2 regions of the Variovorax frigidus genome follow, and region 2 is predicted to be linked to the other one. Evidence: riboswitches for the same ligand, from Rfam matches in the RefSeq annotation. Region 2 holds a riboswitch; the other holds the start of a gene.

Region 1 (7,194 bases), on a different contig from region 2:
GCAGCTGGATCAGCGCATACATCGGCACGCTGTAGAGCCCGGCGAACAGCGACAAGAGCCCGAGGTCGGCCATCACGCGCCAGTGCGCGGACTGCGCGAGGAAGGCGCCCAGGCCCATCTCGGGGCCGGCCGGCAGGCCGCGCGAGGCGAAGTACAGGTCGATCGCGAACACGCTCATGCCGATCGCGCCCAGCGGCACCAGGCCGATCTCGACCTGGCGCCGGCTCAACGTCTCGCACAGCAGCGAGCCGATGCCGATGCCGACCGAGAACACCACCAGCAGCAGCGAGGCGACCTGCTCGTTGCCGTGCAGCACCTCCTTGGCGAAGCTGGGGAACTGGCTCAGGAAGACCGCGCCGAAGAACCACATCCACGAGATGCCCAGCAGCGAGCGGAACACCACGATGTTGCCGCGCGCCAGCTTCAGGTTGCGCCAGGTTTCGCTGAAGGGGTTCCAGTTGACGACCAGCTGCGGGTCGGTGGCCGGCGCCGTCGGGATCGCCTGTGCGACGCCGCGGCCGACCAGCGCCAGCAGCACGCAGGCCACGGCCACGCTCGTGTGGCCGATCTGGGGCAGCGCCACCAGCAGGCCGCCCGCCACCTGGCCCAGCAGGATGGCCACGAAGGTGCCCATCTCGACCATGCCGTTGCCGCCAGTGAGCTCGCGCGCCGCCAGCACCTGCGGCAGGTAGGCGAACTTGACCGGGCCGAAGAGCGTGGAGTGCAGCCCCATGAGAAACACGCAGGCCAGCAGCAGCACCGCATCGGCGCGGAAGAAGCCCCAGGCCGCAATCACCATGATCGCGATCTCGAGGTTCTTCACGAAGCGGATGATCTTCGTCTTGTCGTACTTGTCGGTGAGCTGGCCGGCCGTGGCCGAGAACAGCAGGAAGGGCAGGATGAACAGCGCGCCGATCACAAGGCCCGCCATGGCCGGCGGCATCCAGCTCAGTTGCAGCTGGTAGGTCACCATCACGGTGAAGGCGAACTTGAACAGGTTGTCGTTGGCCGCGCCCGCGAACTGCGTCCAGAAGAAGGGTGCGAAGCGCCGCTGCTTGAGCAGGGCGAACTGGTTGGCGTGGGCGTCGGATGCCATGGCGGGTGCTGTCATTCGAATGTCCCTGTCGGGCTCCTCAGGCCGTCAGGGCGGCTGCGCGTGGATTGTGCCGCAGGGGCCTGCCGCCATGCATGAAGCATCTGCAAGGCCGGCCATGCGGCGCAGGCCGCCGCGAGGTGCTTGAGGCTGTGGCCCGACACCCATTGGCCGGTGGCCTGGTAGATCACCTCGTCGCCGAGCTCCAGCAATTTGGCCAACCCGTAGCAGCAGATGACCAGCCCGAGCCGGAGGCCGAGCGCGCCCGGCACCGGCCGCAGCAGCGCCAGGCCGAGCACCAGCAACATGCCGCCGAACTGCAGCACGGCCCAGGGCAGCACGTCGCCGCGCAGGTGGCAGACCGCCAGCGCCCACCCGCCGGCCACGAGCATGGCGCAGGCCGCCGGCCAACCGGCACGCCGGCCGACGCGCTCGCCGACCGCCAGCCCGACCATGCCGGCAAACGCGACGGCCATGCCGAGGCGGTCGGCCGTGAGCCGCAAGGCATCGGGATGCAGGTGATAGAAGGCCGAGCCGGCGGCGGTGAAGACCAGGCCCGCGAAGAAGAGTTGCGCACAACGCCGCGGGCCGGCCTCGCCAGCCGGCGAGGCCTGGAGGCGGTGCAGCCGGACCAGGCCCCAGAGACCCAGCAGCGCGAACGGCAGGTTGCTCAGCACGTCCATCGCATGGGGCAGGCCCAGCCAGTGGCGGCCGTCGGCAAAGCCGGCGCCCGCCATCGGGTCCGGCAGCGCCGGCCCGAGAGCGGCCACGAGCACGCCCAGCAGCAGCACGGCCAGCAGCGCACGTTCGCGGCCGTCGAGCGCGGGGAAGAAGCGGCGAAAAGATCGGTTCATGGCTCGAATCTAGGCGTCTGCGGTGTTTTCCTGGCATCGAAAATCGATACGGTTCATCGATCGAGCCCATTCGGTATCGTCCTGTAATACCCTCTCACCCATGAGCACCACTGTCGATCTGGTTCAGGCCCTGAAGAACGAACTGAAGAACGCCCGCATGACCTATGCCGATCTGGCCCGGTCGCTGGGCATGGCGGAGTCCAGCGTGAAGCGCATGCTGGCCAAGTCCGACATGCCGCTGAGCCGGGTCGATGCGATCTGCCGCGCCCTCAAGATGGATTTTGCCGAGCTCGCGCGGCGTGTGGCCGACGCCCAGCCGCTGCTGCGCGAACTCACGCTCGAACAGGAAAAGGCGGTGGTGCGGGACAAGAAGCTGATCCTGGTCGCCATCAGCGTGCTGAGCCAGTGGACGCTGGAGCAGATCGTCGGCGCCTACCGCCTGAGCGAGGCCGAATGCATCACCTGCTTCGCCCAGCTCGACCGCATCGGCATCATCGAGCTGCGGCCGCTCAACCGTTACCGGCTCAAGCTGGCCAAGACCTTCCGCTGGCGCCCGCACGGGCCGGTGATGAACTTCTTCCGGGACAACGTCGTGCTCGACTACTACAGCGGCGGCTTCGACGGGCCGGCAGAGGGACTGCTGCTGGTGCATGGCTCGATCAGCCGGGCGCTGGCGCCGTCCTTCCTCGAACGGCTGCAACGCGTGGCGCAGGATTTCGCCCAGCAGCACCAGACCGATCAGAAGCTTTCGCCCGACGACCGGGAGGGCTACACCTTGCTGCTGGGCATGCGCAACTGGGAATTCGAGGCCTTCACCCGCCTGCGCCGCAATTGAAAATCGGCATGTGGCGCCGATGCCGCATGTTTCGATTCATATTCGACCTATATCGAATGCAGATTTATTTATTTTGTCAAGACGGGTAAACTCCTATTTCTGCAGAAAAGAGGGTCTCCGGCCCCACCGCACGCGCAAACTCCCATGAACGCCGAGGTGAACCGCCCAGCCGGTTCGACGACTGCCTCATTTCGATTCGCCGTCTGAAGAGCCATCGCCCCGCGCGATGCACCGAAGGAGCAAACCCGTTGCAAGGCGCAGCGGGCGAATCTCTCAGGTACCCAGGACAGAGGGAGCGGCAACCTGAACCCCGGACCTGGCCCGCACTGCGAAGTGCGGCGGTCCGCCGTTTGTGCCTTCCCACAAGGAATCGGACCATGCGCGTGATCGTTCTAGGCGGCGGTCTTCTCGGCGTCGCCTCGGCTTATTACCTCCAGCAGCTCGGCCATGAGGTCACGGTGATCGACCGTCATGCGGCACCTGCCGCCAAGGCCCGCGGCATGGCCAGCGCCCCCCTGCGCGCGCCGCCGGCGCCGCCGCCCGCGCGCAGCCTGTGCGGCACGGCAATCGACGGCCTGCGCCGCCGTCTGCGCCGCGTGTCCGGCTACCTGACCGGTGTGCGCCACCGGCCGGCCGCGCGCCTGGAGCACATGGTGCGCCTCGCCACCTACAGCCGGCAGACGGTGCACGAGCTGCGCAAGGAAGCCGGCGTGTCGCAGGACCTGCGCAGCGCCGGATGGATGCGCGTCTACACCGATGCCAAGGCCTTCGAGGCTCTCACGCACAACGTGGGCCGGCTGCAGGCGCTGGGCTGCTCGCTGCAGCTGCTGTCGCCCGATCAGGCCATCGGCATCGAACCCTCGCTCGATCATCTGCACGGCCAGCTCGCCGGCGCTGCGTACACCCACGAAGACATCTCGCGCGACCCGGCGGCGTTCGCGGCCAGCCTCGCCTTCATGTGCCGCGCCGCCGGCGTGCGCTTCCTGATGAACCACTCGGTGATCAAGCTGCATGCGCACGAGGGCCGCATCGATCAGGTGGAACTGGCCAATGCCGACGGCGAGCACAGCAGGCTGCGCGCCGATGCGTACGTGCTGGCGCTGGGCACGGGCAGCGTCCCCCACGCGCGGGCGCTGGGCATCGCCATGCCGCTGCGGCGGATGCGCGAGTACGTCATGGTGGTGCCGATCCAGGACATGGCACGGGCGCCGCAGGTAATGCTCAACGACCGGCAAGGCCGCCTGCGCATCCGGCGCATCGAGACCCCGGAGGGCGAACGGCTGCGCGTGTGCTGCATGGTTCGCCTCGCCACCGACGCGCAGGATCTCCCCGACTCGGCGCACTTCGCGCGCATGCTGGCGCGGGTCGAGACCCTGCTGCCGGGCGTGGTCGACCCTTCGCGCGCCGAGTTCTCCAGCACGCTGCACGCGCGCAGCGCCAGCGGCATGCCGCTGATCGGCCGCACGCCGCTGCGCAACCTGTTTCTCAACACGGCCCCTGGCGCGCAGGGCTGGGTCAACACCTGCGGCGCGGGCAAGTCGATCGCACGCATCGTGAGCGGGCTTTTGCCCGAGGTCGAATTCGCCTTCGCCAAGGGCTGAGCCCCGGGCGGGCTCAGTCGGCGACGAACACCGTCAACACGCCGGTGTAGCCGTACACGTGGTGCCGGGCGATCTCGCCGGCGGCGAAGAAGCCGGTCAGCGGCACATCGCCCAGCGCATGCCGCACGATCTGCATCTCCGCGCCTGGCGCACCGAAATGCGCGCCGCCGCGCCCCGAACAGCTCACATACACCGCGCCCGCGATGCGGCGCGCCGGATGCGGCGCGGCCTCGGCCTCGCCGGCCGCGACCGCGCGGGCCGTGGCCAGCGTCTGCTCCTCGGGCTCGAGCTCTTCGCGGATCTCGGCGCAGATGCGCATCAGGTCGGCACGCGCGGCCTGAGGGCTGCGCCGGCAGAAGCTCATGCGCATGCCGGCCTCGGCCGTGTCGGCGATCGCGATGCCGCGGCGCGTCGGGTCGAGGCCGATGATGTGGCGCACCAGCACGTCGGCGCCGAGGTCGCCGGTGCGGCGGATGCCGTCACTGCCGGCGTCGACCAGCCCGACCAGCGTGGCGCGCACCACCTCGATCGCCTCCTGCGGCGCCTCGAGCGAGATCTGCAGGTCGTTCAGCAGCACGTCGAGCGCGGGCTCGCCGTCGAGCTGAAGCAGCAGGTTGCCGTCGACCTCGGTGATCTCGCGCTCGCGCGACACCGGCTCGCAGCCCTGCGTGACGCGCGACACCAGCCGCACGCCTTCGCTGAACACCACGCCGGACATGCCGCCCGAGAACACGCCGCGGGCCGCGCCGTGGCCGCGGATGTTGCCGTTGCCGCCCAGTGCGAACTGCAGCGCCCCGCGGCGCCCCGACGACAGGCCGCCGAAGAGGTAGCCGGTGTCGGTGCGCCCGGCCATCTCGCCGACCAGCTCGGCCAGTTCCGGCGTGCCCGGGTCGGCATGCACCAGCGCCGTGTGCGCCTCGAAGCCGCTCATCTCCGAACTGCCCAGCGGCGCCACGCCGGAGAACACGCGGTACTGGTCGCTGGGCAGCGCGCACAGCATCACGCTCAGCGCCGGTTCGTCGAAGTACTCGGCATTGTTGGCCGCGACGCCGAAGCCCACGGTGCCCGACCAGTCGGTGATTTCGGGCAATTCGGCCCCGAGGTGGTCGAGGATGTCCTGCGCCTCGGCCGCATAGTGGTCGGTGATGTAGAGCAGGCCCAGCGTGGGGGCGGCGGCGTAGTCGGGCAGCGCCATCTGCGCGCGCAACTGCGCGAGCGCGAGGCCTGCCGCCATCCGCCATTGCGGATGGGTGGCGTGGCCGGTGGGAAAAAGCTTCATGCGCGCGGTCCGGGGTCCTGGAGAGAGAAAAGAAGGGATTCAGCCGCGCGCGCGCCGGGGCGCGGCTGCGGCGGGAGGTTTGGCCGCGGCCTTGCGCGGGGCGGTCTTGCGGGCGGGCGCCTTCCTGGTCGCCGGCTTCGCTGCGTGCGGCTGTGTCGGTGTCGCGCCCGGCATCTTGGCGTGGGCCGCCTCCTGCATCGCGGTGCTGGCGATCTGCTGGAATTGCTGCGTCAGCGCGTTCCACCACTGCAGCGGATCGACCACGCCTGGCGCCGCGGATGCTTTCTCGTCGGTGGCCTCGGCGGCGGGGGCGGGCGCCGGTTCAGGCGCAGGCGCAGGGGAAGGTGAAGCGACGGCCGACTCGGTCGCCGTCGCCGCCGGCCGGGTGAACACCTTGGCCAGGTCTTCCATCTGCACGTTCATGCCACGCAGCGTCGACAAGGTCATCTTCTGCACCTCGAGCGCCTGGATCGTCGCTTTCAACGCGTGGCCGTTCTGCTCGAGCCAGTACTGCACCGTCTTGAGCTCCTGGATGCGCTTTTCGAGTTCCTCGACGCTGAGCGTCGGCGCCACCCAGTTCGACAGGCTGGGCATGCCGGTGGCGGTGCCGCCACCGGAGGCTGCGTTGCCGGCCAGCCCCTTGAGAAAGTCGAAGCCGGGAACGAACTGACTGAAGGCAAAAGGGGAATTCGCGTCGCTCATGGCTGTCTCCGGCAGTGGTGGGCGCCAGCTTACCCCAGGCCGCTGGCGCGCGGCGGTCCCCCTCAGTGGCGGTGGGCCGGTGCCGCAGCACCGGCGGCGGCACCCGGAGCGACGCTGCGCACCGGCACGTTCAGCGCCAGCGTGCTCTTGGCGCCCTTGGCGTCCTCGAACTGCAGCGTGATCGGCAAGGTCGCGTCCTTGACGATGGGCTGCTTCAGGTCCATCAGCATCAGGTGATAGCCGCCCGGCTTGAGTTCGACCGTGCGGTGCGCAGGCAGCTCGACGCCGGACACGCCGCGCATGCGCATGGTGTCGCCCTCCATCTTCATTTCATGGACTTCGGCCACACCGGCGGCCGGCGTGGTCGCGCCGACCAGCTTGAGGCCTTCGTGGGCCGTGAGCTTCATGAAGGCGCCGGTGCCGCTTTGTCCAGGCACGGCGGCACGGACCCAGGCGTCCTGCACGTCGACCGGCGCGGCCGTCTGGGCCCAGGCCGAAACACTGGCTGCGATGGCGATGCAGGCTGCGGCGCTGCGAAAGGGGGTGATGAAAGTCATGCGGAAACTCCTTGGAGACAGGAAAACGTCGGGGGTCGAACGGGCGGCGGCGGTCTGCGGTGCAGGGCCTGCGGTGTCTCGCGCGAGCGGCAGGCACCGGCGCGGAAAAGACGGAAAAACGGATCAGGCGCGAAGCGGCGGCCCGCGGGCCGGCAGCGGCGCGGCGGCGAGCGCCACGCGCGTGGCCTCGACCGATCGCACCAGGCGTCCAATGGGCAGCAGCACCGGCCCCGGCCGCTGCGACGCGGCCTGCGGCGGCGCCCCGCCCGGCAG
Region 2 (7,194 bases):
TGTTGAAGTTGTGCGTCATCGCGATCAGGCCGGCCTTGCTCGCCACGTAGGCCGGGCCGGTGAGCAGGCTCTGGTGCCAGCCCGCGAAGGAGGCGATGTTGATCACCGTGCCGCGGCGCCGCGCCTGCATGCCCTTGAGCACGGCCAGCGTGCAGAAGGTCGCGCCGTTGAGGTTGATGTTCACCACCTTGGCGAAGGTGTCGCCGTCGGTCTCGCTCCAGAAGCGCTTGGGGAAGTTGATGCCGGCGCTGTTGACCAGGATGTCGACGCCGCCATGCTCGGCCTCGATGGCCGCCGCGACCTTGTCGACCGCAGGCCGGTCGCCCACGTCGAGCGGCATGGCGCTGATGCGACCGGGCGGCGCGCCCTTGGCTTCGGCCTCGGCCACCGCGGCCTCGAGCTTGCCGGCATCGCGCCCGGAGATCACGACGCGGCAACCCGCCTTCGCGAGGTCGATCGCGCCGGCCAGGCCGATGCCGCTGCCGCCGCCCGTGACCCAGGCGATCTGTCCGTCGAGGGGCTGGTTCGTTTGACTCATCGATGTCTCCGTGTGAAAGGGAACAGCGATTGTGCCGCCCGCCTCAATCGGCCGCGTACGCCTCCACGGGCAGGCAGCTGCAGAACAGGTTACGGTCGCCGTAGACGTTGTCGACCCGGCCGATCGGCGACCAGTACTTGGCTTGGCGCAGCGCGGCCAGCGGGTAGGCGCCGAGTTCGCGCGCGTAGGGCCGTGCCCACTCGGTCGCCATCAGGCTGGCCGCCGTGTGCGGCGCGTGCTTGAGCGGGTTGTCGTCCTGCGGCCAGACGCCTTCCTCGATGCGCCGGATCTCGCCGCGGATCGCGATCATCGCGTCGACGAAGCGGTCGAGTTCGGCCAGCGGCTCGCTCTCGGTCGGTTCGACCATCAGCGTGCCGGGCACCGGGAAGCTCAGCGTGGGCGCGTGGAAGCCGTAGTCGATCAGGCGCTTGGCCACGTCCTCGGCGGTCACGCCGCTGGTTTCCTTGAGCGGGCGCAGGTCGAGGATGCACTCGTGCGCGACGTGCCCGTTGGGGCTGGCGTAGAGCGTGGGGTAGTGGTCCTTCAGGCGCGCGCTGATGTAGTTGGCCGAGAGGATCGCGGTTTCGGTGGCAGCCTGCAGGCCGTCGGCGCCCATCATGCGGCAGTACATCCAGCTGATCGGCAGCACGGCGGCGTTGCCCAGCGGTGCGGCGGACACGGCGCCCGGGCCTTCGGAACCGATGCCCGCGGTCGCATGGCCGGGCAGGAAGGGCACGAGGTCGTCGACCACGCACACCGGACCCACGCCCGGCCCACCGCCGCCGTGCGGGATGCAGAAGGTCTTGTGCAGGTTCAGGTGGCTCACGTCGCCGCCGAACTCGCCCGGTGCGGCCACGCCCACCAGTGCATTCATGTTGGCGCCGTCGACGTACACCCGGCCGCCGTGCGAATGCACCAGCGCGCAGAGTTCCTTCACGCGAGTCTCGAACACGCCGTGCGTGCTGGGGTAGGTGATCATCACCGCGGCCAGATGCTCACTGTGTTTTTCGCAGGCGCGCTTCAGGTCGTCGAGGTCGACGTTGCCCTGTGCGTCGCAGGCGGTCACCACCACCTGCATGCCCACCATCTGCGCGCTGGCCGGGTTGGTGCCGTGGGCCGACGAGGGGATCAGGCAGATGTTGCGGCCGCCCTGGCCCTTGGAGGCATGGAAGGCCTTGATCGCGAGCAGGCCCGCGTACTCGCCCTGCGAGCCCGCGTTGGGCTGCAGGCTGATGCCCGCATAGCCCGTGGCTTCGCAGAGCCAGGCGCGCAGTTGTTCGTCGAGCTCGGCATAGCCCTGCAGCTGGTCGGCGGGCGCGAAGGGATGGATGTTCGCGAACTCGGGCCAGGTGATCGGGATCATCTCGCTGGTCGCGTTGAGCTTCATCGTGCAACTGCCCAGCGGGATCATGCTGCGGTCGAGCGCGAGGTCCTTGTCCGAGAGGCTGCGGATGTAGCGCAGCATCGCGGTCTCGCTCTTGTGGGTGTTGAACACCGGGTGCGTGAGGAAGGCGCTGGTTCGGCGCAGGTCTTGCGGAATGCGCACCTCGGCGGTCTCGGCCAGCGTGTCGAAGCGCGGCATCGGCGTGCCGGGACGCACGAACAGCGCCCAGAGCGTCTCGACGTCGGCGCGCGTGTGGGTCTCGTCGAGCGAGATGCCCAGGTGCTGCTGCAGCCGGTGGCGCAGGTTCACGCCCGCGCTGCGGGCGCGTTCGAGGATCGCCGAGGTGCCGTCGCCGCTCTTCACCGTGAGCGAATCGAAGGCCGTGGCGTGGGCCAGCTCGAAGCCCATCTGCTCCAGGCCCGCGGCCAGCACACCCGTGAGCGCGGCCACGCGCTGCGCGATGCGCAAGAGGCCCGCGGGGCCGTGGTAGACCGCATACATGCTGGCCACCACGGCCGGCAGCACCTGCGCCGTGCAGATGTTCGAGGTGGCCTTCTCGCGCCGGATGTGCTGCTCGCGCGTCTGCAGCGCGAGGCGGTAGGCGGGGGCGCCATGCACGTCGACGCTCACGCCGACCAGCCGGCCCGGCAGCGAGCGCTTGAACGCGTCGCGGCAGGCCAGGTAGGCCGCGTGCGGCCCGCCGTTGCACATCGGCATGCCGAAGCGCTGGGTGGTGCCGCAGACGATGTCGGCATCCCACTCGCCGGGCGGCGTGAGCAGCGTGAGCGCCAGCAGGTCGGCCGCGACGCACAGGGCCGCGCCGCAGGCGTGCGCATGGCCGGCCAGCGGGCGCAGGTCGTGGACCTGGCCGGTGGTGGCCGGGTACTGCGCGAGCACACCGAAGAATTCGCAGCTCGCCATCAGGTGCGGCAGGGTTTCGGAGGCGGTGCTGACCTTGATCTCGATGCCCAGCGGCGCCGCGCGCGTGCGCAGCACCTCGATGGTCTGCGGATGGCAGTCGCCCGCCACCAGGAAGATGTTGCTTTTGCTCTTGACGCTGCGTTTGGCGAGCGTCATGGCCTCGGCCGCCGCGGTGGCCTCGTCGAGCATCGAGGCGTTGGCGATCGCCATGCCGGTCAGGTCGCAGACCATGGTCTGGAAGTTGACCAGCGCCTCCATGCGGCCCTGCGAGATCTCGGCCTGGTAGGGCGTGTAGGCGGTGTACCAGGCCGGGTTCTCGAGGACGTTGCGCAGGATCACGCCGGGCGTGTGCGTGCCGTAGTAGCCCTGGCCGATGAAGTTGCGCGCCACCTTGTTCTTCGCCGCCATCTTCTTCAGTTCGGCCAGCGCATCGGCCTCGCTCACCGCGGGCGGCAGCTGCATCGGCTTCGAGCGGCGGATGGCCGCGGGCACGATGCCGTCGATCAGCGCCTGGCGCGTGGCCGAGCCGATGACCGGCAGCATGCGCGCCTCGTCCGCCGCTTCGATGCCGATGTGGCGGGCGATGAACTCGTCGGCGGTGTCAAGTTCGTGCAGGGTGGGGAAGGTGGTCGACATGGCGGTGAAGAAAAGACGGGGACGAAGAAGCAGAAGCGGGATCAGCTTTCGGAAGCGAACTTGTCGTAGTCGGCCGCTTCGAGCAGCGCATCGAGCTGCGCGGGCTCGCTCAGCTTGACCTTGAAGAACCAGCCGCTGGCCAGCGGGTCGCTGTTGGCCAGCGAGGGGTCGGCACGCAGCGCCTCGTTGACTTCGACGATCTCGCCCGACACGGGCATGAACACGTCGGCCGCGGCCTTGACCGACTCGACGACGCCGGCGACTTCGCCCTGCGCGAAGGTCTTGCCGACTTCGGGCAGGTCGACGAAGACCACGTCGCCCAGCGCGTCCTGCGCGTGCACGGTGATGCCGACGGTGGCGGCATCGCCTTCGGCCGCGACCCATTCGTGGTCCTTGGTGTACTTGATGCTCATGGTGAAGAAACTCCTCGTGGAAAAAATGTTCAGGGGTGCAGAGCCTAGCCGGCGCCGCGGGGTTCAGCCGCGGTAGTAATGCGTCGGAACGAAGGGCAGGGTCGAGACCTCCATCGGCACCGGCTTGCCGCGCACGAGGGCCTGCACGCGCGTGCCGGGTTCGGCGAAGGCGGTGGCGACATAGCCCATGGCGATGCAGCGGTCGGCCGTGGGGCCGAGCAGGCCGCTGGTGACGGTGCCGATGGCGTGGCCTTCGAAGGACTGCAGCAGCGTGCCGTCGCGCACCGGGATGCGTTCGAGCGCGACCAGGCCCACGCGCTTGCGCTTCAGGGTGTCGTGGTCGGTGTGGCCTGCGGCGCCGGTCGTCGCGGCGGCCAGCTGGGCCAGGACCTTGTCGGCGCCCGGGAAGCCGCCCGCGCGCGCACCGCCTGTGCGGCGCACCTTCTGGATCGCCCAGTTGAGCGAGGCCTCGACCGGCGTGGTCGTGGTGTCGATGTCGTTGCCGTAGAGGCACAGGCCGGCCTCGAGTCGCAGCGAGTTGCGCGCGCCCAGGCCGATGGGCTGGACCTCGGGCTGGGCCAGCAGCAGGCGGGCCAGCGCATCGGCGTCTTTCGCGGCCACCGAGATCTCGAAGCCGTCCTCGCCGGTGTAGCCGCTGCGCGTGACGAAGGCCGGAATGCCGCCGATCTGCACCGCGCCGCCGGTCATGAACACGAAGCGCTCGATGCCCGGCGACAGCCGTGCCAGCGTGGCCGCGGCCTGCGGGCCCTGCAACGCGAGCAGCGCGTGGTCGGGCAGAGGCTGCACTTCGCAGCGCGCGCCGATCTGCTGCCGGATGTGGGCGATGTCGGCCACCTTGCAGGCGCCGTTGACGATCACGAACAGCGAATCGTGGCCTTCGTTGAAGAACATCAGGTCGTCGAGGATGCCGCCCTCGTCGTTCAGCAGCAGGCCGTAGCGCTGCTTGCCGGGTGCCAGGTCGACGACGTCGACGGGCATCAGGGTCTCGAAGGCGGCCGCGGCGTCGGGGCCGACCAGGCGCAACTGGCCCATGTGCGAGATGTCGAACAGGCCGGCGGCGGTGCGCGTGTGTTTGTGTTCGGCCATCAGGCCGGTGGGGTACTGCACCGGCATCGAATAGCCGGCGAAGGGCACCATGCGGGCGCCGAGTTCGACGTGCAGGTCGTGCAGCGGGGTCTGGAGAAGTTCGGTAGCGGGGGCGGAAGAAGTCACCAGGCGGCACTCCAAAGGGGCAGTCGAAATCCATGGCTGCAATGCCACGGGCCACCCCTGCTGTCCGCTTTACCTGAGAGATTCGCCCCACGATCGGGGGTTGCTCCTTCGGTGGGCCGCTGCGTCGTTTCCGGTACGGCGGCCTCTCTCCAGCAAGGAAACGCCGGTGGTCACCGGCGCCTCGTCAGTCCTTTTGCCTGAGCGTTCGGGAATCCCCTGCGCCTTCGGCGGCCCCGTCGCGCGGGGCTCTCTCCTGACCCCGCAAGTGTAGTGGATCGCCGGGAGCAGGGCGGCGCGTCAGTGAACGATTTCAACGAGCGGCAGCAGCCGGTCGATGCGCTCGCGCAGCGCGTCGGCACGTTCCGGGCCGGCGCTTTTCTCGACCTCGGCGAGCATCAGCGCGGCGATCTCCAGCATCGGCTCGCGCTCGCGGGCTTCGCGCAGCGCATTGCGGATCTGCTGCGCGAGCCCCGGGTCGCGGCGCACGAACATGCGTTCGCAGATGTCGAACAGGAACATGCGCGTGGTGGCCAGCGAGCGCTTGCCGTCGAAGGTGTCGGCGGCCGTGCCGAGCGGCAGCGGCACGGCGGTCGGCGCCGCCGAGACGGTGCCCGCTGCCTCCAGATAGCCCCGCTGCATCAGCGTCTGGATCGCCTGCGCGGCTTCGTCCCGGTTGGCGAACAGCGGGCTGAAGTCGCTCAGCGAGCGCCGGCCGTCGGCCATGAGCAGCAGCGCACGCTCGCGCTGGCTCAGCGTGCGACGCCCGCCATGCAGTTCGTCGCGCGCCTTGTCGGTCTTGGAGGGAAACATGGCAACCACAGCCTTCGGGGATCGAGGGCCGGAGCATGGCGCAGCGCGATGACATCCTCATGATTTTTCGGTGACAGCCAAAGGGTTCAGGCCGCGGCCGCTTCCACCGCCGGGACCATCGGCTGCATCGACCGGTTGCGCATCCGCAAGGCCAGCACCGTTGCGACGCACAGCACGCCCAGCACCACCGTCAGCGTGACGCCGAGTCCGCGTGCGTCCGACAGCATGCCGAACAGCGGCGACACCAGTCCGCCGACCGACAGCGCCAGCCCCAGCGTGATGCCGCTGGCCGTGGCGGGATTGCGCGGCAGGTAGTCCTGCGCCAGCGTGACCTGCGCCGCGAAGGGCAGGAACATGCACAGGCCGAGCAGCGCCGTGCAGGCCATGGCCCAGCCCGCGCTGGGCGCGAGCACCAGGCCGGCCAGCGCAGGCAGGGCGAGCAGGTAGCCGGTGCGGATCGTGCCCATGCGGCCGATGCGGTCGCCCAGCCAGCCACCGAGCAGCGTGCCGACGGCGCCTGCGGCGGTGAAAGCCGTCAAGGCGGCTGCGCCCTGGAAGCTCGTGCCGTGCAGGTCGCGCGTGATGCGCAGCGACAGCATCGACAGCACCGTGACGTAGGGAATCGACCAGCCGACGATGGTGGCCACCAGCAGGCCGAAGGCGCGCCAGTCGTTGTGCGGCTTGAGCACTTCGCTGCGGGTCTGGCGCGCGGCGGCTGCGGTGGCCGCCGAGGCGGCGCCGCGGCCGGCGTTGGCGACCAGCCACACCACCCCCATCGCCAGCGCCGGCAAGCCCAGCAGGTAGCTGCGCGACAGGCCGCCGCCGCCGACCACCGTGGCGGCCAGCACCGGCGCGAACGAGGCGCCGATGGTGCCGCCCACCGAGAACACGCTCATCGCCTTCTGCGACGCGCCGCCGGCCGCGCGTGCGGCCACGGTGGCGGGCGGGTGGTAGGCCGCGATGCCCAGGCCGCACAGCGCGATCGCGATCCAGGTCAGCAGGTAGTCGTGGCTGATGCCCGCCAGCACCACGCCCAGCGCCGCCACCAGGAAGCCCGTGGGCACCAGCCAGCTGCGGGGATGGCGGTCGGCGTACAGGCCGAACAGCGGCTGCACCACGCTCGACAGGCCGGTGGCGGCCAGCATCAGGCCGGCGGCCGCGGTGTAGCTGTAGCCCCGTTCCAGCACCATGAAGGGCAGCAGGGCGGGCACGAGGCCCTGGTAGAGGTCATTGACGGCATGGGTGCCGGTGAGCAGCCC

Evidence for each region. Region 2 has a riboswitch for glycine ahead of gcvT (glycine cleavage system aminomethyltransferase GcvT). Riboswitches for the same ligand answer to the same signal wherever they lie in the genome.
Region 1: linked by a shared signal. The riboswitch ahead of ACSFBC_RS21760 (FAD-dependent oxidoreductase) and the one ahead of gcvT (glycine cleavage system aminomethyltransferase GcvT) in region 2 are both predicted to bind glycine.

Annotation. Positions count from the first base shown of each region.
Region 1 covers NZ_JBPJZF010000007.1:222,698-229,891, forward strand. Annotated here, with positions in the region: gene ACSFBC_RS21745 (MFS transporter) at 1-1,096, opposite strand, end outside; gene ACSFBC_RS21750 (hypothetical protein) at 1,108-1,947, opposite strand; gene ACSFBC_RS21755 (helix-turn-helix domain-containing protein) at 2,048-2,782, shown strand; glycine riboswitch at 2,976-3,082, shown strand; gene ACSFBC_RS21760 (FAD-dependent oxidoreductase) at 3,160-4,383, shown strand; gene ACSFBC_RS21765 (FIST signal transduction protein) at 4,397-5,662, opposite strand; gene ACSFBC_RS21770 (PhaM family polyhydroxyalkanoate granule multifunctional regulatory protein) at 5,702-6,364, opposite strand; gene ACSFBC_RS21775 (copper chaperone PCu(A)C) at 6,427-6,921, opposite strand; gene ACSFBC_RS21780 (DUF2946 family protein) at 7,045-7,194, opposite strand, start outside.
Region 2 covers NZ_JBPJZF010000004.1:389,266-396,459, reverse strand. Annotated here, with positions in the region: gene ACSFBC_RS14135 (SDR family oxidoreductase) at 1-538, opposite strand, end outside; gene gcvP (aminomethyl-transferring glycine dehydrogenase) at 582-3,479, opposite strand; gene gcvH (glycine cleavage system protein GcvH) at 3,521-3,892, opposite strand; gene gcvT (glycine cleavage system aminomethyltransferase GcvT) at 3,956-5,128, opposite strand; glycine riboswitch at 5,176-5,288, opposite strand; glycine riboswitch at 5,309-5,383, opposite strand; gene ACSFBC_RS14115 (hypothetical protein) at 5,423-5,935, opposite strand; gene ACSFBC_RS14110 (MFS transporter) at 6,022-7,194, opposite strand, start outside.